One region of the Streptomyces sp. NPDC096311 genome, then DNA from elsewhere that is predicted to be linked to it. Evidence: riboswitches for the same ligand, from Rfam matches in the RefSeq annotation. Region 1 holds a riboswitch; each other region holds the start of a gene.
The links. Region 1 has a riboswitch for thiamine pyrophosphate ahead of thiC (phosphomethylpyrimidine synthase ThiC). Riboswitches for the same ligand answer to the same signal wherever they lie in the genome.
Positions count from the first base shown of each region.

Region 2: another riboswitch for thiamine pyrophosphate. It lies ahead of ACIRA5_RS23510 (thiamine ABC transporter substrate binding subunit); the one in region 1 lies ahead of thiC (phosphomethylpyrimidine synthase ThiC).
Region 3: another riboswitch for thiamine pyrophosphate. It lies ahead of ACIRA5_RS48205 (purine-cytosine permease family protein); the one in region 1 lies ahead of thiC (phosphomethylpyrimidine synthase ThiC).
Region 4: another riboswitch for thiamine pyrophosphate. It lies ahead of thiO (glycine oxidase ThiO); the one in region 1 lies ahead of thiC (phosphomethylpyrimidine synthase ThiC).

Region 1 covers NZ_JBIWFN010000022.1:94,228-99,318, reverse strand. The annotation lists gene ACIRA5_RS41725 (VWA domain-containing protein) at 1-483, opposite strand, end outside; gene thiC (phosphomethylpyrimidine synthase ThiC) at 580-2,409, opposite strand; TPP riboswitch at 2,402-2,579, opposite strand; gene ACIRA5_RS41715 (YibE/F family protein) at 2,651-4,249, shown strand; gene ACIRA5_RS41710 (SsgA family sporulation/cell division regulator) at 4,311-4,748, opposite strand; gene ACIRA5_RS41705 (IclR family transcriptional regulator) at 4,848-5,091, opposite strand, start outside.
Region 2 covers NZ_JBIWFN010000009.1:127,585-132,675, reverse strand. The annotation lists gene rlmN (23S rRNA (adenine(2503)-C(2))-methyltransferase RlmN) at 62-1,168, shown strand; TPP riboswitch at 1,194-1,312, shown strand; gene ACIRA5_RS23510 (thiamine ABC transporter substrate binding subunit) at 1,395-2,504, shown strand; gene ACIRA5_RS23505 (ABC transporter permease) at 2,480-4,156, shown strand; gene ACIRA5_RS23500 (ABC transporter ATP-binding protein) at 4,156-5,091, shown strand, end outside.
Region 3 covers NZ_JBIWFN010000031.1:50,290-55,380, reverse strand. The annotation lists gene ACIRA5_RS48220 (alanine racemase) at 1-987, shown strand, start outside; gene ACIRA5_RS48215 (dioxygenase) at 1,004-1,903, shown strand; gene ACIRA5_RS48210 (maleylacetate reductase) at 1,909-3,000, shown strand; TPP riboswitch at 3,074-3,168, shown strand; gene ACIRA5_RS48205 (purine-cytosine permease family protein) at 3,158-4,561, shown strand; gene thiD (bifunctional hydroxymethylpyrimidine kinase/phosphomethylpyrimidine kinase) at 4,605-5,091, shown strand, end outside.
Region 4 covers NZ_JBIWFN010000002.1:4,718-9,808, reverse strand. The annotation lists gene ACIRA5_RS04630 (thiazole synthase) at 1-635, opposite strand, end outside; gene thiS (sulfur carrier protein ThiS) at 639-839, opposite strand; gene thiO (glycine oxidase ThiO) at 836-2,041, opposite strand; TPP riboswitch at 2,039-2,150, opposite strand; gene ACIRA5_RS04615 (hypothetical protein) at 2,202-2,552, shown strand; gene ACIRA5_RS04610 (NAD(P)/FAD-dependent oxidoreductase) at 2,585-3,811, shown strand; gene ACIRA5_RS04605 (Rv2175c family DNA-binding protein) at 3,893-4,264, shown strand; gene thiE (thiamine phosphate synthase) at 4,397-5,047, shown strand.

The DNA of each region.
Region 1 (5,091 bases):
CGCATACCCCTGCCCGACCGCCCGGAACTTCCACTGCCCTCCCCGCAGATACAGCTCGCCCCCGATGAACGCCGTCTCCGTCGTGGCCTCCATCTCGAAGCGCGCGATCTCCTGCTGAGTCCCGGCATCGAGCAGCCGCAGCGTCAGTCCGGACAGCCCGCCGAAGGTGCCACCATCGGCCGAGGCGCACAGGACGACCCGCTCGATCTCCGGTTCCAGGGCATGCAGGTCCACCTCGACGGTGTCCGTCGTGGCAGCGCCGTCCCGCTGCTTCCCGAGATGCCGTACGGCGCCGGAGGCGTGCTGCGGCTGGTTGTAGAAGACGAAGTCCCCGTCGTCCCGCACGCGTCCGCCCTGGCCAAGCAGCAGCGCCGAGGCATCCGCGTCCGGCGCGCCGGCTCCTCCTCTCCAGCCGAGCACGGCCCGCACCGTCCCGGCGGCGACGGGAAGGTTGGCGCCCTTGCTCATGGATGTCGATGTCATGGGCCCAGTCTGCCGAGAGAACGCGGCCCGGGAGCCGTTCGTTGCGCCTGATGTACGCGGCGAACGGCTCCGGGCACGAGTGCGCGTGCGTGCGAATCAGTCCGCGAGCGGCAGATAGACCCGGTTGCCCGCGGCGGCGAACTCCCGAGACTTCTGCAGCATCCCCTCGGCGACCTCTTCAGCCGACGCCCCCGCGGCTGCCGTACCGCCGAACTGCTCGGTGATGCTCTGGCTGATCTTCATCGAGCAGAACTTCGGGCCGCACATGGAGCAGAAGTGCGCCGTCTTGGCGGGTTCGGCCGGCAGGGTCTCGTCGTGGAACTCCCGTGCCGTGTCCGGGTCGAGGGCCAGGTTGAACTGGTCCTCCCACCGGAACTCGAAGCGGGCGTCGGACAGCGCGTCGTCCCATTCCTGTGCACCTGGGTGCCCCTTGGCGAGGTCGGCTGCGTGGGCGGCGATCTTGTAGGTGATGACGCCGGTCTTGACGTCGTCACGATTGGGCAGGCCCAAGTGCTCCTTGGGCGTGACATAGCAGAGCATGGCCGTGCCCCACCAGGCGATCATCGCGGCACCGATGCCGGAGGTGATGTGGTCGTACGCCGGCGCGACGTCCGTCGTCAGCGGGCCGAGCGTATAGAACGGAGCTTCATCACAGATCTCCTGCTGAAGGTCGATATTCTCCTTGATCTTGTGCATCGGGACATGTCCCGGGCCCTCGATCATCGTCTGTACGTGAAAACGCTTCGCGATCGTGTTGAGTTCCCCGAGCGTCCTCAACTCCGCGAACTGAGCCGCGTCGTTGGCGTCCGCGATCGACCCGGGCCGCAGCCCGTCGCCGAGCGAGTACGTGACGTCGTACGCCGCGAGGATCTCGCAGAGTTCCTCGAAGTTCTCGTAGAGGAACGATTCCTTGTGGTGCGCGAGGCACCAGGCCGCCATGATCGAGCCGCCGCGCGAGACGATGCCGGTCTTGCGGTTCGCGGTGAGCGGCACGTACGGCAGCCGCACGCCCGCGTGGACCGTCATGTAGTCCACGCCCTGCTCGGCCTGCTCGACGACCGTGTCCTTGTAGATCTCCCAGGTCAGCTCCTCGGCGCGGCCGTCCACCTTCTCCAGAGCCTGGTAGAGCGGCACCGTGCCGATGGGGACAGGGGAGTTGCGCAGGACCCATTCCCGCGTGGTGTGGATATTGCGGCCGGTGGACAGGTCCATGACCGTGTCCGCGCCCCAGCGGGTCGCCCAGGTCATCTTCTCGACCTCCTCCTCGATGGAGGAGGTGACGGCGGAGTTGCCGATGTTGGCGTTGACCTTCACCAGGAACCGCTTGCCGATGATCATCGGCTCGATCTCCGGGTGGTTGACGTTCGCGGGCAGCACCGCGCGACCGGCGGCGATCTCCTCGCGTACGACCTCGGGGTCGACGTTCTCGCGGACCGCCACGAACTCCATCTCGGGCGTGATCTCGCCCCGCCGGGCGTACGCGAGCTGCGTGACCGCCTCTCCGGGACGGCCTCGACGCGGCTGGCGCGGCCGCCCCGGGAAGACCGCGTCGAGGTTGCGCAGGCCCCCGCGCGGTGAGGTGTGCTTGATTCCGTCGTCCTCGGGACGGACGGGACGGCCCGCGTACTCCTCGGTGTCACCGCGGGCGATGATCCAGTTCTCGCGCAGTGGCGCGAGGCCCCTGCGCACGTCGGTGTCGACGATCGGATCGGTGTACGGGCCGGAGGTGTCGTACAGCGTGACGGACTGCCCGTTGGTGAGGTGCACTTGACGGACCGGCACCCGCAGATCGGGGCGCGAACCCCCGACGTATCCCTTGTGCCAGCCGATGGACTTCCCGGCCTCCCGCGGCTGTTCGCCCTCGGGCGCGGCAGGCGCCTCGCCCATCTGGCTGGAGGCAGGCGTGCGTACGTCCTTGTTGGTCATGAGACCTACTCCCTACGCCGGCATTACCCGGTAACAGGTTCGGCGGTCGACGCAGCGGATTCCGTCTGCCGATGTCCCTTGTGAAACATCACTCGTTCCACGTGAAACATCGCTAAGACGGAGGTCAGCGCCCTCTCAGCCCGGTGCTCCGAGCTCCCGCGTGTGCAAAGGTGACTCCACGCTAGCGTCATATCTGGCGCGGTGAACAGAGGGCCCTCGCCGTTCTTGCGATGATCGGTCGGTGACCACAACGCAGCAGCCCCCGTTCCCGCCGTCCGAGCCGCCGCGCCGACGCGGTCCCGGAGACGGCTATGGGCCTGGTTCCGGAGACGGCCGCGGGCACGGGCCGGGTGGTGGCCCCGGCCCCGGTCCAGGAGTCGGGCATGGGCACGGACCGGGTGAGGGACACGGGCACGGCCCCGGGGGCGGACACGGACATGGATCCGGGTCTGGGGACGGGCCTGGGAAGGGACCTGGACCGGGGAACGGGCACGGCCCTGGAGACGGGCACGGGTCTGGGGAAGGGCACGGGTCTGGGCACTCGCACAGTCACAGCCATGGGCCCGCCACGCCCGTCTCCAAGCATCTGCGCAAGGTCATCGCGGCCATCCTGATCCCCTTCGCCGCCGCGGTCGTTGTAGGTCTCGCGGTGCTCTGGCCCGGTGGCGCCCCTTCCCACGAACGCACCGGCGTCGGCTTCGACCGACAGACCCAGCAGGCCACGGTCACCAAGGTCGACAAGGTCAGCTGCAAGTCCGTGAACGCGTCGGGGGAGACCTCGACCGGCGACACGTCCACCGCCGAGGGCTCCTCCGCGCAACAAGAGGCGACGGGCGACTGCAAAAAGGCGACGATCCGGATCGACACCGGCAAGGACAAGAACCGCACGTTCACGGAGATCATCCAGCCTGACCAGTCACGGCAGTTGCACGAGGGCGAGAAGGTCGTGGCCGCCTACGAGCCCTCCGCGCCCAGGGACCTGCAGTACTCGGTCACCGATGTGAACCGGAAGTTCCCGATGGCGCTGCTCGCCGGGATCTTCGCGCTGGCCGTCGTGGTGGTGGGCCGGATGCGCGGTGTCATGGCGCTGGTAGCACTGGCCATCAGCTTCGTGATCCTGACCTTCTTCATCCTGCCCGCGATCCTTCAGGGCTCGAATCCGCTGGTCGTGGCCGTAGTCGGGGCGAGCGCGATCATGCTGATCGCGCTCTACATGTGCCATGGCCTCTCGGCCCGTACGTCCGTGGCGGTGCTGGGGACCCTGCTCTCCCTGGTGCTGATCGGCATCCTCGGCTCGGAGTTCATCGGCTGGGCGGCGCTGACCGGCAACACTGACGACAACACCGGTCTGATCCATGGCCTGTATCCGTCCATCGACATGAGCGGTCTGCTGCTCGCGGGCGTCATCATCGGTTCGCTCGGTGTGCTTGACGATGTGACGGTGACGCAAACCTCGGCGGTCTGGGAACTGCACGAGGCCAGCCCGACGATGGGCTGGCGCGATCTGTACCGTGCGGGCATCCGGATCGGCCGTGACCACATCGCATCGGTCGTCAACACGCTCGTCCTGGCGTACGCGGGTGCCGCGCTTCCGTTGCTGCTGCTCTTCTCGATCGCGCAGAGCAGTGTGGGCACGGTCGCGAACAGCGAACTGGTCGCCGAAGAGATCGTGCGCACCCTGGTCGGCTCGATCGGCCTGGTCGCCTCGGTGCCGGTGACCACGCTGCTGGCCGCCCTGGTGGTCTCCGCGGACCGTCCGGCCGTCCCGGCCGCCGCCACGGAGCCTGTCGAGAGCCGGGCGCCGGCGCGCGGCGGGAAGGGCCGTCGCCGCAAGCACTGAAGCCTCCCCGCGCCCTCGTCCCCGGTGAGGAAGCGTTACTCCGCTTGGGGGGTGCTGGGGCTCAGCCCGCGCTCTGCTCCTCCGCCAGGATGCGGTCCAGCGCCTCGTCGAGATGGGCGTCGAAGTCCGCGAGGGAACGCTCCTGCCCCAGCGGCACCAGCTTGTCCGTGCGGTCGAGGAAGGCCACGAGCGGCGCCGCCCCGGACCGGAACAGCGCGTGGTCACCACCCACCTGGAGCCGGATCAGCACCTCACCGAACGCCTCCGGGTCGGCGGGCGCGATGTGCACATCCCCGTCACCGCACGGCCGTCCCACGCCATCGATCAGCAACTCCCGCCCGAACGCCCAGGTCACGGGCGCGTCGCCGGGCAAATGGAAGGTCAGCCGCACGGCGTAGGGATCACAGGTCTCGTATCGCAGCTCCACCGGAATGCGGAAAGAGAGCTCCTCCGAAACGAGGAAGCTCATCATGACCTCTGCCTGGACCGACTCGCGCATCGCCTACCCCGTCGTTTGCCGTCGACTGGCCAGGAATCATCCCCCTGACTCTGCTGAAATATTGCTCAACGTACACAAGAGATCACAAGGAGTGAGTTTTCAGATGCTGATAGAGATCGAGAGTGTCCCCAGTAGTCTGCCGATCTCACCTTGCAATTGTCGTGCCGCAGGCAGCAGTCGATCGGCCTGGTGAAGAGGGAGAGAAATGGCCATTGCGGCGGCAGTTGTGCCGACCGTGATGGGAAGGGCCGCGCAGACCGTGCCCAGCGCGTACTCCTGGCGCTCGACGACGGGTTCCATCCGTCCCGTCCGCTCCAGTCGCCGCAGCAGACTGACGTTGTCA
Region 2 (5,091 bases), on a different contig from region 1:
GACCACCCCCACCCCGCTCTGGCCTGGGCCCCCGGAGTTGATCTGCGACACTGGATGGGTTATGCCTGCACCCGGAGAACTCACATTCGTCGCCCCCCGCGGAGCCAAGAAGCCGCCGCGGCACCTCGCCGACCTCACGCCCGCCGAGCGCAAAGAGGCGGTTGCCGCGATCGGTGAGAAGCCGTTTCGCGCCAAGCAGCTCTCGCAGCACTACTTCGCGCGGTACGCGCACGACCCCGCGGAGTGGACGGACATCCCGGCCGCCGCGCGCGGCAAGCTCCAGGAGGCGCTGCTTCCCGAGCTGATGACGGTCGTGCGGCATCTGTCGACCGACCAGGACACCACCCGCAAGACGCTGTGGCGCCTGTTCGACGGCACGCTCGTCGAGTCCGTGCTGATGCGCTACCCGGACCGGGTGACCATGTGCATCAGCTCGCAGGCGGGCTGCGGGATGAACTGCCCGTTCTGCGCCACCGGACAGGCCGGGCTGGACCGGAACCTGTCCACGGGCGAGATCGTGCACCAGATCGTGGACGGGATGCGGGCCCTCAGGGACGGCGAGATCCCGGGCGGCCCGGCGCGGCTGAGCAACATCGTCTTCATGGGCATGGGCGAGCCGCTCGCCAACTACAAGCGAGTGGTGGGCGCCATCCGCGCGCTCACCGACCCCGAGCCGGACGGGCTCGGGCTCTCGCAGCGGGGGATCACCGTGTCGACGGTCGGGCTGGTGCCCGCCATCCACCGGTTCTCCGACGAGGGCTTCAAGTGCCGCCTCGCCATCTCGCTGCACGCCCCGGACGACGAGCTGCGCGACACCCTCGTGCCCGTCAACACGCGGTGGAAGGTGCGCGAGGTGCTGGACGCCGGCTGGGAGTACGCGGCCAAGTCCGGGCGCCGGCTGTCCATCGAGTACGCCCTCATCCGGGACATCAACGACCAGGCATGGCGTGGTGACCGGCTCGGGCGGCTGCTCAGGGGCAAGCCCGTACACGTCAACCTCATCCCGCTGAACCCGACACCAGGTTCGAAGTGGACCGCCTCGCGGCCCGAGGACGAGAAGGCCTTCGTCGAGGCGATCGCGGCTCACGGGGTGCCGGTGACCGTCCGGGACACCCGGGGCCAGGAGATCGACGGAGCCTGTGGTCAGCTCGCCGCCACCGAGCGGTAATCTGGCGAGGTCCAACCACATCTTCATATTCCGACAGGGGAGCGCCACAGCGCTGAGAGTGCGGTAGCCGGAGCACCGGTGGGCCGCAGACCCTCTGAACCTTGCCCAGGTCATTCTGGGTAGGAAGTTCGGGCATCACTCAAGCTGTTGCGCCCTGCCCGGGAACCTTCCGAGGATCCCGGGCAGGGCCGCGTCTCTTCCTGGTCATCCCAGGAGGAATTCAGTGATCACCAAGAGGACGACCACGGCCGCCGTCATCGGGCTGGGCCTCGTCACGCTGTCCGCGTGCGGGTCCTCCGACAGCGGCGGTGCCGGGGACTCCAAGACCATCACGCTCGTCAGCCACGACTCGTGGGCCGTGTCGAAGAGCGTGCTGGAGGACTTCGAGAAGCAGTCCGGGTACAAGGTCAGGGTCCTCAAGGACGGCGACGCCGGGCAGGCCGTCAACAAGGCCATCCTCACCAAGGACAACCCGCAGGGCGACGTCTTCTTCGGCGTCGACAACACCCTGCTGTCCCGCGCGCTCGACAACGGGCTGTTCCAGCCGTACGAGGCCAAGGGCTCCGACCAGATCGTCCAGCAGTACCGGATCGACCAGGACAGGCACCGGGTCACGCCCATCGACTCCGGTGACATCTGCGTCAACTACGACAAGGCCTACTTCAGCAAGCACGAGCTGGCCCCGCCGGCCTCCTTCGACGACCTGATCAAGCCCGCGTACAAGAACCTCCTCGTCACCGAGAACGCGGGCACGTCCTCGCCCGGCCTCGGCTTCCTGCTCGGGACCGCTGCGAAGTACGGGGATGGGGGCACCTCCCGCTCGAGCGAAGCCGAGAGTGGGGGAGGCTGGCAGGACTACTGGAAGAAGCTCAAGGCCAACGGCGTGAAGGTGGTCGACGGCTGGGAGCAGGCCTACAACGACGAGTTCTCCGGGTCCGCGGGCGGCAAGAAGGCCAAGGCCGACCGGCCGCTGGTCGTCTCGTACGCCTCCTCCCCGCCCGCCGAGGTGATCTACGCCGATCCGAAGCCGAAGACCGCGCCGACCGGGGTCGCGAGCGGCACCTGCTTCCGCCAGGTCGAGTACGCGGGGCTGCTGAGCAACGCGAAGAACACCAAGGGCGGCAAGGCGCTTCTCGACTTCCTCATCAGCGTCAAATTCCAGGACGACATGCCGCTGAACATGTTCGTGTACCCGGTCCGCGAGACCGCGCAGGTACCCGAGGAGTTCGTGAAGTTCGGCCCGCAGGCCAAGAACCCCGAGACCCTGGCCCCTGCCAAGATCGCCGGCAACCGTGACCAGTGGGTCAAGTCGTGGACCTCGCTCGTACTGAAGTAGCGCCTCGAAGGAGCCGCAAGGAGAGCGTGACGCGGATGGGGCTGATGGCCCTGCCCGTCGCGTTCTTCGCCGTCTTCTTCGCCTATCCCGTCACCGCGATCGTCGCCCGTGGCCTCAAGATCGACGGGGCCTGGCGGTTCGGACGGATCGGTGAGGTGCTCGCGCAGTCCGACATCCGGCACGTCCTGTGGTTCACCACCTGGCAGGCGCTCGCCTCCACGGCGCTCACGCTGCTGATCGCGCTCCCCGGCGCGTATGTCTTCGCGCGCTTCGATTTCAGGGGCAAGCAGGTGCTGCGGGCGGTGGTGACCGTCCCGTTCGTACTGCCGACGGTCGTGGTCGGTACGGCGTTCCTGGCCCTGGTGGGCCGGGGCGGACTCCTCGACCAGCTGTGGGGTGTACGGCTGGACACCACCGTCTGGGCGATTCTGCTCGCGCACGTCTTCTTCAACTACGCGGTGGTCGTACGGACCGTCGGTGGCCTCTGGTCGCAGCTCGACCCGCGTCAGGAGGAGGCCGCGCGGATGCTGGGTGCCTCCCGGTTCGCGGCCTGGCGCAAGGTGACGCTGCCGGCGCTGAGCCCGGCCGTGGCCGCCGCCGCGCTCATGGTCTTCCTCTTCACCTTCACCTCGTTCGGTGTGGTGCAGATCCTCGGCGGGCCGACCTTCTCCACCCTCGAGGTCGAGATCTACCGGCAGACCTCGGAGATCTTCGACCTCGCGACCGCGGCGGTGCTGACGATCGTGCAGTTCGTGGCGGTCGTCGCGATCCTCGCCGTGCACGCCTGGACCGTACGCCGCCGGGAGACCGCCCTGCGCCTGGTGGCCCCGGAGGTGACCGTGCGCAGGCCGCGCGGGGCCGGCCAGTGGGCACTGCTGGGCGGGGTCCTGGCGAGCATCCTCGTTCTTCTCGTCCTGCCGCTCGGGGTACTGGTCCAGCGGTCCCTGGACGCACCCGGCGGCTACGGATTCGCGTACTACAAGGCGTTGACCTCGGCCGACAGCGGCATCTTCCTGGTGGCGCCGATCGCGGCGATCGGCAACTCGCTGGAGTACGCGCTGGCCGCCACCGCCATCGCCGTAGTGATCGGCGGTCTCGCGGCCGCCGCGCTCACGCGGCGTACCGGGCGTCTCGTACGGGGTTTCGACGCGCTGCTGATGCTGCCGCTCGGGGTGTCCGCCGTGACCGTCGGGTTCGGCTTCCTGATCGCGCTCGACGAACCGCCGCTGGATCTGCGCTCCTCCTGGATCCTGGTGCCGCTCGCGCAGGCTCTGGTGGGCGTCCCCTTCGTCGTGCGCACCATGCTGCCGGTGCTGCGGGCGGTGGACGGCCGGCTCCGGGAGGCCGCCGCCGTCCTCGGAGCCTCGCCCTGGCGGGTGTGGCGGGAGGTCGATCTGCCGTTGGTGCGGCGGGCGCTGCTGATCGCGGCGGGGTTCGCCTTCGCCGTGTCACTGGGCGAGTTCGGGGCGACGGTCTTCATCGCGCGGCCCGACAACCCGACCCTGCCCGTCGCCGTGGCCCGGCTGCTCGGGCGCGCGGGTGACCTCAACTACGGCCAGGCGATGGCCCTTTCGACGATCTTGATGGTGGTGTGCGCGGTGGCCCTGCTGCTGTTGGAACGTATCCGCACCGACCGGACGGGGGAGTTCTGATGGCGCGACTCGCGAAGCAAGCGACGCAGGAGGAGCAGGAGGCGCAGGAGGTGACGACGGAGCATCCCCGGATCCAGGCCCAGGCCCGGACCCAGGACCGGACACAGTCCCGGACGCGCGAGGCCCTGCTGAAGGTCGAGGCCGCGACCGTACGTTTCGGCGGTCGGCCGGTGCTCGACGCCGTCGGCCTCGATGTCGCCGAGCACGAGATCGTGTGTGTGCTCGGACCGAGCGGCAGCGGCAAGTCCACGCTGCTGCGGACGGTGGCCGGACTGCAGTCGCTCGACACGGGCCGCGTGCTCCTGGCGGGACGCGACCAGGCAGGGGTGCCCGCGCACAAGCGGGGTGTCGGGCTGATGTTCCAGGACCACCAGCTCTTCCCGCAGCGGGACGTGGGCGGCAATGTCGCCTTCGGGCTGCGGATGCATGGCGCGTCGAAGGAGCAACAGGGCGCACGAGTCGAGGAGTTGCTGGAGCTGGTGGGGCTGCCCGGAGCCCGCGCACGCGCCGTCGCCGCCCTCTCCGGCGGTGAGCAACAGCGGGTCGCGCTGGCCCGTGCGCTCGCCCCGCGCCCCCGGCTGCTGATGCTCGACGAGCCGCTCGGCCAGCTGGACCGTTCGTTGCGGGAACGGCTGGTCGTCGAACTCCGGCAGCTCTTCGGCGAGTTGGGCACGACGGTGCTCGCCGTCACCCATGACCAGGGGGAGGCCTTCGCGCTCGCCGACCGGGTCGTGGTGATGCGTGAGGGACGGATCGCCCAGTCCGGTACGCCACTTGAGGTCTGGCAGCACCCGGCGGACGAGTTCGTGGCCCGTTTCCTCGGCTTCGACAACGTGGTCGCGGCGACGGTGCGCGATCGGCTCGCGGACACCCCGTGGGGGAGGGTCCCGGTGCCGGAGGGCACCGCGCAGGGCCCAGGCACGCTTCTCGTACGG
Region 3 (5,091 bases), on a different contig from region 1:
CGGGCGGCGCCGGACCATCCACTGGCCTTCGGCGGCCAGGACAAGACCCCGACGGAGCTCCTGGACGCGCTGGAGCGGGGCGTGACCCGCTTCCTCGTGGAGAGCGAGTACGAGCTGTACATGCTGGCCGGGCTGGCCCAGCGGCACGCTCCGGACGGCCGGGTGGCGGTCCTGCCGCGCTTCGACCTCCCGGTGGCCGACCATCTGCTCGCCGACGGCGGCCGTGGCCGCAGGACCTCCGGCCTCGCCCCGGCACAGGCGGACACGATCGTCGGCCTGCTCACCGACGGCAGCTACCCGAACCTCGAACTGCGCGGCGTCTACGCCCACTTGGCCACCGGCCTGCACGCCCCCGAACACCTCGCGGTGGCCGAGAGCGTCGTCGCCTGGACGGCGGAACTCGCCGCGCGGCACGGCCTGCGCCTCACCGAGGTGAACGTCGGGGGCGGCATGGCGGTGGACTACGAACACCCCGAACGCCGTTTCGACTGGCAGTCGTACGGCGAGGGACTCGCCCGACTCGTCGCCGCGCACCCGGAACTGACGCTGAGTATCGAGCCCGGTCGCGCGCTGACCGCGTACTGCGGCTGGTACGCGAGCGAGGTGCTGGACGTCGAGCACGGCGCGAGCGAGGACTTCGCCGTCGTCCGCGGTGGCGGGGTGAACCTGCGCACGTCGGCGTCCAGGAGGCCCGACCAGCCGTGGCCCGACCAGCCCTGGTCCGTACTCGAAGTGGACGCGTGGCCCTACTCCTGGCCGCGGCCCGTGGTACGCCGTGAACGGGTCACGCTCACCGGCCAGTTGAGCACCTCCAGGGACGTCCTGGTCCGCGACGTCCGGGCGCCGGGGCTGCGGGCCGGCGACCGTGTGGTGTTCTCCCTCGCGGGTGCCTACACCTCGTCCGTGCCCCACCGGGCGTTCGCCAGGTTTCCCGAGCCCGGCTTCCACTTCGTGGACCCGGGCACCGCCGGCGACCAGTCCCGATAGCGCCACGAGGAGCGGCATGACAGACGAACCGAACCGTCCGACGACGGCCGATGCCACAGCGGAGGCCACGACCGACTTCACGCACGGCATCACCGACGCCGTCGTCGACAGCCTGCGGGGCACGGCCGATCCGCGGCTGGGTGAACTGCTCGGCGCGCTCACCCGTCATCTGCACGACTTCGTGCGCGAGACGGAGCCGACGATGGCGGAATGGGAACGCGCGATCGGATTCCTCACCGCGACCGGGCAACAGTGCACCGACACCCGCCAGGAGTTCATCCTGCTGTCGGACGTGCTCGGCGTGTCCATGCTCCTGGAGACGCTGGGCGGCCACCGCGGCCCGGGTGCCACCGAGTCGACGGTCCTCGGCCCGTTCCACCTGACCAGATCGCCGATCCGCGCACTCGGCGCGAACATCGACCTGGTGGGCAGGGGCGAGCCGTGCGTGGTCAGCGGCCGGGTACTGGGCAAGGGCGGCACCCCGCTGCCGGGCGCGGTGCTCGACGTGTGGCAGGCCGACTCCGAGGGCTACTACGACGTACAGCAGCCGGCCGGCAACGGGCGGGGACTGTTCACCGCCGACGCCGAAGGCCGCTTCTGGTTCCGCACCTGCGTACCGAGCCCGTACCCGATCCCCACCGACGGCCCGGTCGGCGAACTGCTGCGCGCCACGGCCCGGCACCCCTACCGCCCGGCCCACATCCACTTCATCGCCTCGGCCGAGGGCCACACCCCGGTCACCACGCACATCTTCGTCGCGGGCAGCGACTACCTGGACTCCGACGCGGTGTTCGCCGTCAAGAAGAGCCTGGTCCAGGACTTCACAGAGACCGACGACCCGTCCCTGGCACGGGAGTTCGGCGTCCCGAACCCCTTCCGCCACGCCCGCTTCGACCTCGTACTGGAACCGGAATGAGCACCATGGCCGACAGGAACACCCCGCTCGACTTCTCCTACGAGACCCGGCCCGCGCGGATCGTCTTCCGGCCCGGCGCCGCCGTCTCCGCGACCCCCGACGAGGCCGCCAGGCTCGGGCTGCGCAGGGTGCTGGTGGTCTGCGGCAGCAGGGGCGAGGACACGGCACGCGCGGTCGCGGACGCCCTGGGCGAGGCCTGCGCGGGGCTGCACGCCGAGGCCCGGATGCACGTACCCGTCGAGGTCGCCGACCGGGCCGTCGAGGCGGCGCGCGCGGCCGGCGCCGACGGGTGTGTCGCGGTCGGCGGCGGCTCGGCGATCGGCCTGGGCAAGGCGATCGCGCTGCGCACCGGTCTGCCCCTGATCGCCGTGCCCTCCACCTACTCCGGCTCCGAGATGACCCCGGTCTGGGGACTCACCGAGCACGGCGCCAAGCGCACCGGACGCGACTTCGCCGTCCAGCCCCGCAGCGTCGTCTACGACCCCGAACTCACCCTCTCGCTCCCCGTCCCCCTCACCGTCACCAGCGGCGTCAACGCGCTCGCCCACGCCGTCGAGGCCCTCTACGCGCCCGACGCCTCGCCCCTCGTCTCGCTCATGGCCGAGGAGGGCGTACGGGCGATGACGCAGGCCCTGCCGCTGGTGGCCGCCGCCCCCGGTGACCTCGACGCGCGCGGCCGGGCCCTGTACGGCGCCTGGCTCTGCGGCGCCTGTCTCGGCGCCACCACCATGGGCCTGCACCACAAGCTGTGCCACGTCCTCGGTGGGACCTTCGGCCTGCCGCACGCCGAGACGCACACGGTCGTCCTCCCGTACGCCCTCGCCTACAACGCGCCCGCCGCACCCCGGGCTGTCGCGGCGCTCTCGCGCGCCCTGGGCGGCGCCGACGACGTCCCCCACGCCCTGTGGGCCCTGGCCGGAAGCCTCGGCGCCCCCCGGAGCCTCGCCGAACTCGGCCTCAAGGAGACCGACCTGGCGGTGGCCGCCGAGCAGGCCGCCGGACAGCCGTACCCGAACCCGCGCGAGGTCACCGTGGACGGTGTACTGGCGCTGCTGACCGCGGCGTACCAGGGCAAGGAGCCGCGCGTCGACGCGTAGCCGCGGGGGCGTACGGCCCGCGCGGGCACCTCCCCCTGGGGCAGACCGCGCCCGCCGGGCTATCCTGACCGCCGAACCGGACACGGGGTGCCCCGCACGAGGGCTGAGATCACACCCGTCGAACCTGAACCAGTTAGGACTGGCGGAGGGATGTCTCATGTCGTTGCCGTATGCCCGTAACGCTCGCGGTGAGGTGGCCGTCGGAGGCCCGCAGGGCGTGTTCGACGGGCGGATGCCCACCGCCCCGGGGGATCTGCACGTCGAGGCGCGCGGAATCGCCCCGGTCCCGGAGGACCACCGCTACGGCGGCCCCGGCCGCCTGTTCACCGTGTGGTTCGCCCCCAACCTGACCATGACCGGCGTGTTCACCGGCACCGTCGGCATCGCGCTCGGCCTGGACTTCTCCACCGCGCTCGCCGCCGTCGTGCTGGGCACCCTTCTGGGGGCGGTACCGACCGCGTACCTCGGCACCTGGGGGAGCCAGACCGGCGCCGGACAGCTGCCCCTCGCCCGCCTCGCGTTCGGCCGGGCGGTGGTCGTCCCCGGCGCCCTGCAGTGGCTCTCGTCCATCGCCTGGGACGCGCTGATCGGCCTCTTCGGAGGGGACGCGCTGGCCCAGCTGTGCGGCTGGCCGTTCTGGCTGGGCGTGCTCGTCATGATGGCGGCGCAGGGGGCGCTCGGCGTCCTCGGCTACGAGGTGATCCACCGGCTCCAGACCGTGATGACCTTCGCCCTCGCCGCCGCGTTCGTGGCCCTGACCGTCAAGCTCCTGAGCGGCGCCCACACCACCCCCGCCGCCACCGCCCACGGCGCCGACCGGGCCGGGGCCTTCGTCCTGACCTGCACGATCGCGCTCAGCCTCGCGCTGTCGTGGGCCCCGTACGCGAGCGACTTCAGCCGCTATCTGCCGCGTACGGCGTCCCGCCCGCGCATGTTCTGGTACACCCTGGCCGGCATCGCCGTGTCCTTCGTGGCCGTCCAGGCGCTCGGACTGTGGGGCGCGGCCGTCTTCACCGACCAGACCGCCCGCGGCGTCGACACCCTGCTCGGCGGCGGCGCCCTCGGCGCGTTCGGCCTGCTCGCCGTGGCGCTCGCCGCGCTGAGCAGCAACGCCATGAACGACTACAGCGGCTCGCTCGCCCTGCAGACCATGGGTGTACGGCTACCGCGTCCGGCCGCCGCCGCGCTGGCCGCCGTCCTCGGCTTCCCGCTCGTGCTGTGGATGCACGCCGCCGACACCACGGCCCGCTTCCAGAACGTCCTGCTGTTCGTCGGCTACTGGATTCCCGGGTTCGTCGCGATCGTCGTCGTCGACTGGCTCGCCCGGGCCAGGGCCCGCGGCGGCGCCCCCGTCGACCTGGCCGTCGAGAGCGCCCGCCCGCGCCCGTGGTGGCCCGCGCTCGTGGCGTTCGCCGCCGCCTTCGCCGCCGCGGTGCCCTTCATGAGCACCAGCCTGTACGTCGGCCCGGTCGCGCATGCCCTGCACGGCGCCGACACCGCCTACGGGGTGGCGTTCGTCGCGGCCCTGCTGGTCTACGCCCCGCTGCGCCTGCGCCGCTGACCCCGACCCCCTCTCACCCCCTTCGTACGGAGTGACACCCACCATGCCCGCGAACACGCCGACCGCCCCGCCCCGTGTCCTGACCATCGCCGGATCGGACTCCGGGGGCGGCGCCGGTATCCAGGCCGACCTGAAGACCATGCTCGCGCTGGGCGCGCACGGGATGAGCGTGCTCACCGCCGTCACCGCGCAGAACTCCCTCGGCGTCCAGGGAGCCTGGGAGCTTCCCGCCGAGGCGGTGCGCGCGCAGTACCGCAGCGTCGTGTACGACATCGGTGTGCAGGCCGTGAAGACCGGCATGCTCGCCTCGCCCCTGCTCGTCGAGACCGTCGCCGAACTGCTCTCGGACGTCGGCGCACCCGTGGTGGTGGACCCCGTGAGCGTCTCCAAGCACGGCGACCGGCTGCTGGCGGACGACGCGCTGGACGCCGTACGGACCGCCCTGCTGCCGCTCGCGACGGTGGCCACCCCGAATCTCGACGAGACCGCCGAGCTGACCGGGATCAAGGCCACCGGCGAGCGCGACATGT
Region 4 (5,091 bases), on a different contig from region 1:
CGGGTCACGGCCGACGCCAGCATGACGCCCGCACACCCCAGCTCCATCGCGAACGCCGCATCCGACGCCGTACCGGCCCCCGCGTCCAGAATCACCGGCACACGCGCGTGCTCCACGATCAGCTGGAAGTTGTGCGGGTTGCGGATGCCGAGACCGGACCCGATGGGCGACCCGAGCGGCATGACCGCCGCGCACCCCACGTCCTCCAGCTTCCGCGCGAGCACGGGATCGTCGTTGGTGTACGGCAGCACGGTGAACCCGTCGTCGACCAGCGTCTCGGCGGCGTCCAGCAACTCGATCGGATCCGGCAGCAGGGTCCGCTCGTCGGCGATGACCTCCAGCTTGACCAGCTCCGTACCGAGCGCCTCCCGCGCGAGCCGCGCGGTCAGCACGGCCTCGCCCGCGGTGAAACACCCCGCCGTGTTCGGCAGCACCCGGATGCCCAGCTTGTCGAGCACGGACAGCACCGAGCCGTGCGCCGCGGGATTCACCCGCCGCATCGCGACCGTCGTCAGCTCCGTGCCGGACGCCACGAGCGACCGCTCCAGGACGTCGAGGCTGGGCGCACCCCCCGTCCCCATGATCAGCCGGGACGAGAAGGACGTACCTCCGAGGACAAACGGATCGTCGGCCATGGTTCAGCCTCCTTGGACTGCGGTGAGGACTTCGACGCGGTCTCCCTCGGAGAGGGCCGTGGACGACCACTGCGTGCGCGGGACGACGGTTTCGTTGAGCGCGGCGGCGACGCCGGACGGCGCGACGGTGAGGGTGGCGACGAGCGCGTCGAGGGCCGTGTCGGCGGCGACGAGCCGTCGCTCTCCGTTGACGAAGATGTTCATACGGTCTGCTCCGTGAGTGCGGCGCTGAAGCGCCCGGGGGTGAAGGGGCGGGCCTCTTCCGGGAGCTCGCCGGTGGTCAGGGCGTGCGCCATGGCGTCCCCGGTGACGGGCGTGAGCAGCACGCCGTTGCGGTAGTGCCCGGTGGCCAGCAGCAGCCCGTCGAGCGCGGTCGGGCCGAGCAGCGGCGCGTTGTCGGGCGACCCGGGCCGCAGGCCCGCGCGCGTCTCGGTGAGCGGCAGCTCGGTGATCCCGGGCACCAGCTCGTGGGCGTCGCGCAGCAGCTCGTAGACCCCGCCCGCGGTCACCGTCGTGTCCCAGCCCAGCTCCTCGCTGGTGGCGCCCACGACGAGCTCACCGTTCTCCCGCGGCACCAGGTAGACCTGGCTGCCGCGGACCACGGCCCGCACGGTCCGGCTCAGGAACGGCGCGTACCGCTTCGGCACGGTCAGCCGCAGCACCTGACCCTTCACGGGCCGTACGGGCGGCAGTACGTCGGCAGGCACGCCCGGGAGCTTTCCGCTGAGGCTCCCGGCGGCGAGCACCACCTGTCCCGCCGCCAGCCGTTCACCGCCCGTCGTGACGACCCCGGCGGCCCGGTCCCGTACGACGGTCAAGCGCTCCGCCCACGTCCGGTGGAACTCCACTCCGGCTCGCTCACACGCCGTGACCAGGGCCTTCGCGAGCCGGCGCGGGTCGATCTGGTGGTCGCCGTCGACCCGCAGCCCGCCGCGCACGCCCGGCGCGAGCATGGGCTCCAGACGGCGGCACTCCCGGCCGCTGAGCCACTCCGATTCGAGCCCCGAGCGGTGTTGCAAGGCGTGCAGTTCGCGCAGGTGAGCCCGGTCGTCGGCGTCCAGCGCGACGGCCAGCGTGCCGCACCGGCGGTAGCCGAGGTCCTGGCCGCTCGCCTCGGTGAGTTCGGCGGCGAAGTCGGGATAGCGGCGCGCGGAGGCGAGGTTCAGGCCCAGCAGGGTCTGCTCGCCGTAGTGCAGCTCGGTGACGGCGGCGAGCATTCCGGCGGCCACCCGTGCCGCCCCGCCGCCCGGCTCGGGGTCCACGACCGCGACGGTGAACCCGCGCTGCGCGGCCCGCCAGGCGGTCACCAGACCGATGATCCCGCCCCCGATGACGAGGACGTCTGACGCACGTGCGTCCGATGACGGCGCATCCGAGGAACGTGCAGGTGTACGCGTAGGCGACATGGGCGTCCAGCCCCTCCCTTCGCCGGCATGACCCGGATCAGGTTCGTACGGTCGGAGGCCGCCAGCCTCCCTCTCAGCCCGGTGCGTCCGGGCTCCCGCGAGTGCTTTACGTTGGCCACCCTAGCCGCTGCCGTATGTCTCAGTAAGGGAGCCTCCGCCCATGGCCCGTACGCTCGACGGCCTGGTCCTCGCCCCGGTCGCCGACCAGGCCCCCGGGCAGGTCGGTACGCGCACCCGGTTCACGTACCACGAGAAGGACGGCGAGATCTGGGCCGAGTACGCGGGCGGGGACGTCGTACGCGGTCACCTCGTGGGGACGCGGGAGGGCGACCGCCTCGACTTCCGTTACGTGCAGCTGAAGCACGACGGCAGCACCTCGTCGGGCCACTGCGTGTCCGTGGTCGTGGAGCTGCCCGACGGACGGTTGCGCCTGGAGGAGACCTGGGAGTGGGAGTCCCAGGACGGAAGCGGTACGAGCGTTGTGGAACAGGTCACTGCGCACGTCCCCTGACTGACAGATTGTCAGTTGTCTATGGTGATCAGGTGAGCGAGCAGACGCGGGCACAGGTGCGTACGGCACGGCGGGTCGTCATCGTGGGCGCGGGCATGGCCGGCGTACAGACGGCGGTCGCCCTGCGGGAACAGGGATTCACCGGGAATGTGACGCTGATCGGCGCCGAGCCGCACCAGCCGTACGACCGGCCACCCCTGTCCAAGGCGGTGCTGCTCGGCAAGGCCGAGGGCTCCGCCTTCGACATCGACTTCGAGGCGCTGGACATCGAACTGCGGCTCGGCTGCGAGGCGCTGGGCGTGCGCCCCGCGGACCATGAGCTGGACACCGAGGCAGGACCGGTGCCCTACGACGTCCTGGTCCTCGCGACCGGCGCGGAACCGATCCAGCTGCCGGGCGCCGAGGGCGTTCCCGGCGTCCATCTGCTGCGGACCCTGGACGACGCCGAGCGGCTGCGCCCCGTGCTCGCCCAGCAGCACGACATCGTGGTCGTCGGGGCGGGCTGGATCGGTGCGGAGTTCGCGACGGCGGCACGTGAGGCCGGGTGCGCGGTCACGGTCGTCGAGGCCGCCGACCGGCCGCTGGCCGGCGCGCTGCCCGCGGAGGTGGCCGCGCCGATGACCGCCTGGTACGCGGACAGCGGGGCGTCGCTGCGCACCCACGCGCGTGTGGAGCGCGTCGAGCCCGGCGCGGTGATCCTTGACGACGGCACGAGGGTGCCGGCGGGCGCCGTGGTCGTCGGCATCGGCGCGCGCCCCGCCACCGCCTGGCTGGCCGGCTCCGGCATCGAGCTCGGTGCCCACCGCGAAGTGGTCGCCGACAACCACCTGCGTACCTCCGTGCCGGACGTCTACGCGGTCGGCGACTGCGCCTCCTTCCCGTCGGGCCGCTACGAGCAGCGCCTCCTCGTCCACCACTGGGACAACGCCCTCCAGGCGCCGCGCACGGTCGCGGCGAACATCATCGGCGAGGCCCCGGCGGCCTACGACCCGGTCCCGTACTTCTGGTCCGAGCAGTTCGGCCGCTTCGTCCAGTACGTCGGCCATCACACCCCCGCCGATACGACCATCTGGCGGGGCGACCCGTCGGGCGCGGCCTGGACGGTGTGCTGGCTCCGCGAGAGCCGCCTCATCGCCCTGCTGGCCGTGGGGCGTCCCCGTGACCTGGCCCAGGGCCGCCGCCTCATCGAGGCGGGCATGCCCATGCATCCGGACGTCCTGGCCGACCCTTCCCGCCCTCTGAAGGACGCCACGGCATGACCGCCCGGTCTGCGTCGCCCGGACGGCGGTCCGGGGGGCGCTCGGGTACCGAGTGTCAGTCCGGGATGGCAGGCTTGTCCCGTGACCGAGATTGACGCAAAGATCGATGCTCTCGTCCCCGCCTGGCTCACCCTCCCCGACATCGCCGAACAGCTCGGCGTCGAGGTGACCCGCGTCCGGCAGTTGGTCAAGGAGGGCCAGCTGATCGCCGTACGCCGTGGTGACAACCGCGCGCTGCACGTCCCCGCCGCCTTCATCGACGGGAACGAGCAGAAGGTCGTCAAGGGCCTGACCGGCACCTTGACGCTCCTGCGGGACGACGGCTTCTCCGACGAAGAGATGCTCGAGTGGCTCTTCACCCCCGACCCGAGCCTGCCCGGCACCCCCGCGCAGGCTCTGAGCGAGAATCGCGGCACGGAGGTGAAGCGCCGCGCCCAGGCGCTCGCCGTCTGATTCGACCGACCCTCCGGCGTACGGACCACGGCCGGCCCCGGACCACCCCGGCCGCCGCGGTCCGTACGCACCGCACCACGTCCGTAGGGTGCGTACGACATCCGTACGCACCGCACCACGGGGGACACACGCATGCCCGAGAACGCCGCCCGCACCCGCCTCGCCGACGCCCGCGTCTATCTCTGCACGGACGCCCGCAGGCGTCAGGGGGACCTCGCCGACTTCCTGGACGCGGTCCTGACCGGCGGCGTCGACATCGTGCAGCTGCGCGACAAGGGCATGGAGGCCGCCGAGGAACTGGAGCACCTCCAGGTCTTCGCGGACGCCTGCGCCCGCCACGGCAAGCTCCTCGCGGTCAACGACCGGGCAGACGTCGCCCACGCCATCGGCGCCGACGTACTCCACCTGGGCCAGGGTGACCTGCCGGTCCCCGCCGCCCGCGCGATCCTCGGCGACGAGGTCCTGATCGGCCGCTCCACGCACGCCGAGTCCGAGGCCGCGGCGGCCGCCGCCCAGGACGGCGTGGACTACTTCTGCACGGGTCCCTGCTGGCCCACCCCCACCAAGCCCGGCCGCCACGCCCCAGGCCTCGGCCTGGTCCGTTACACGGCCTCGCTCGTCACCGACCGCCCCTGGTTCGCCATCGGCGGCATCGACCTCGGCAACCTCGACGAGGTCCTGGAGGCGGGCGCCCGCCGCGTCGTCGTCGTACGGGCGATCACCGAGGCGGCGGATCCCGGCGCGGCGGCGGGAGAATTCGCGAAGCGGCTGCGTCAGGCGTAAGGGGCGGCCGCGTCAGGTACAGGCCGTGCCCACGGGCGCGTCGA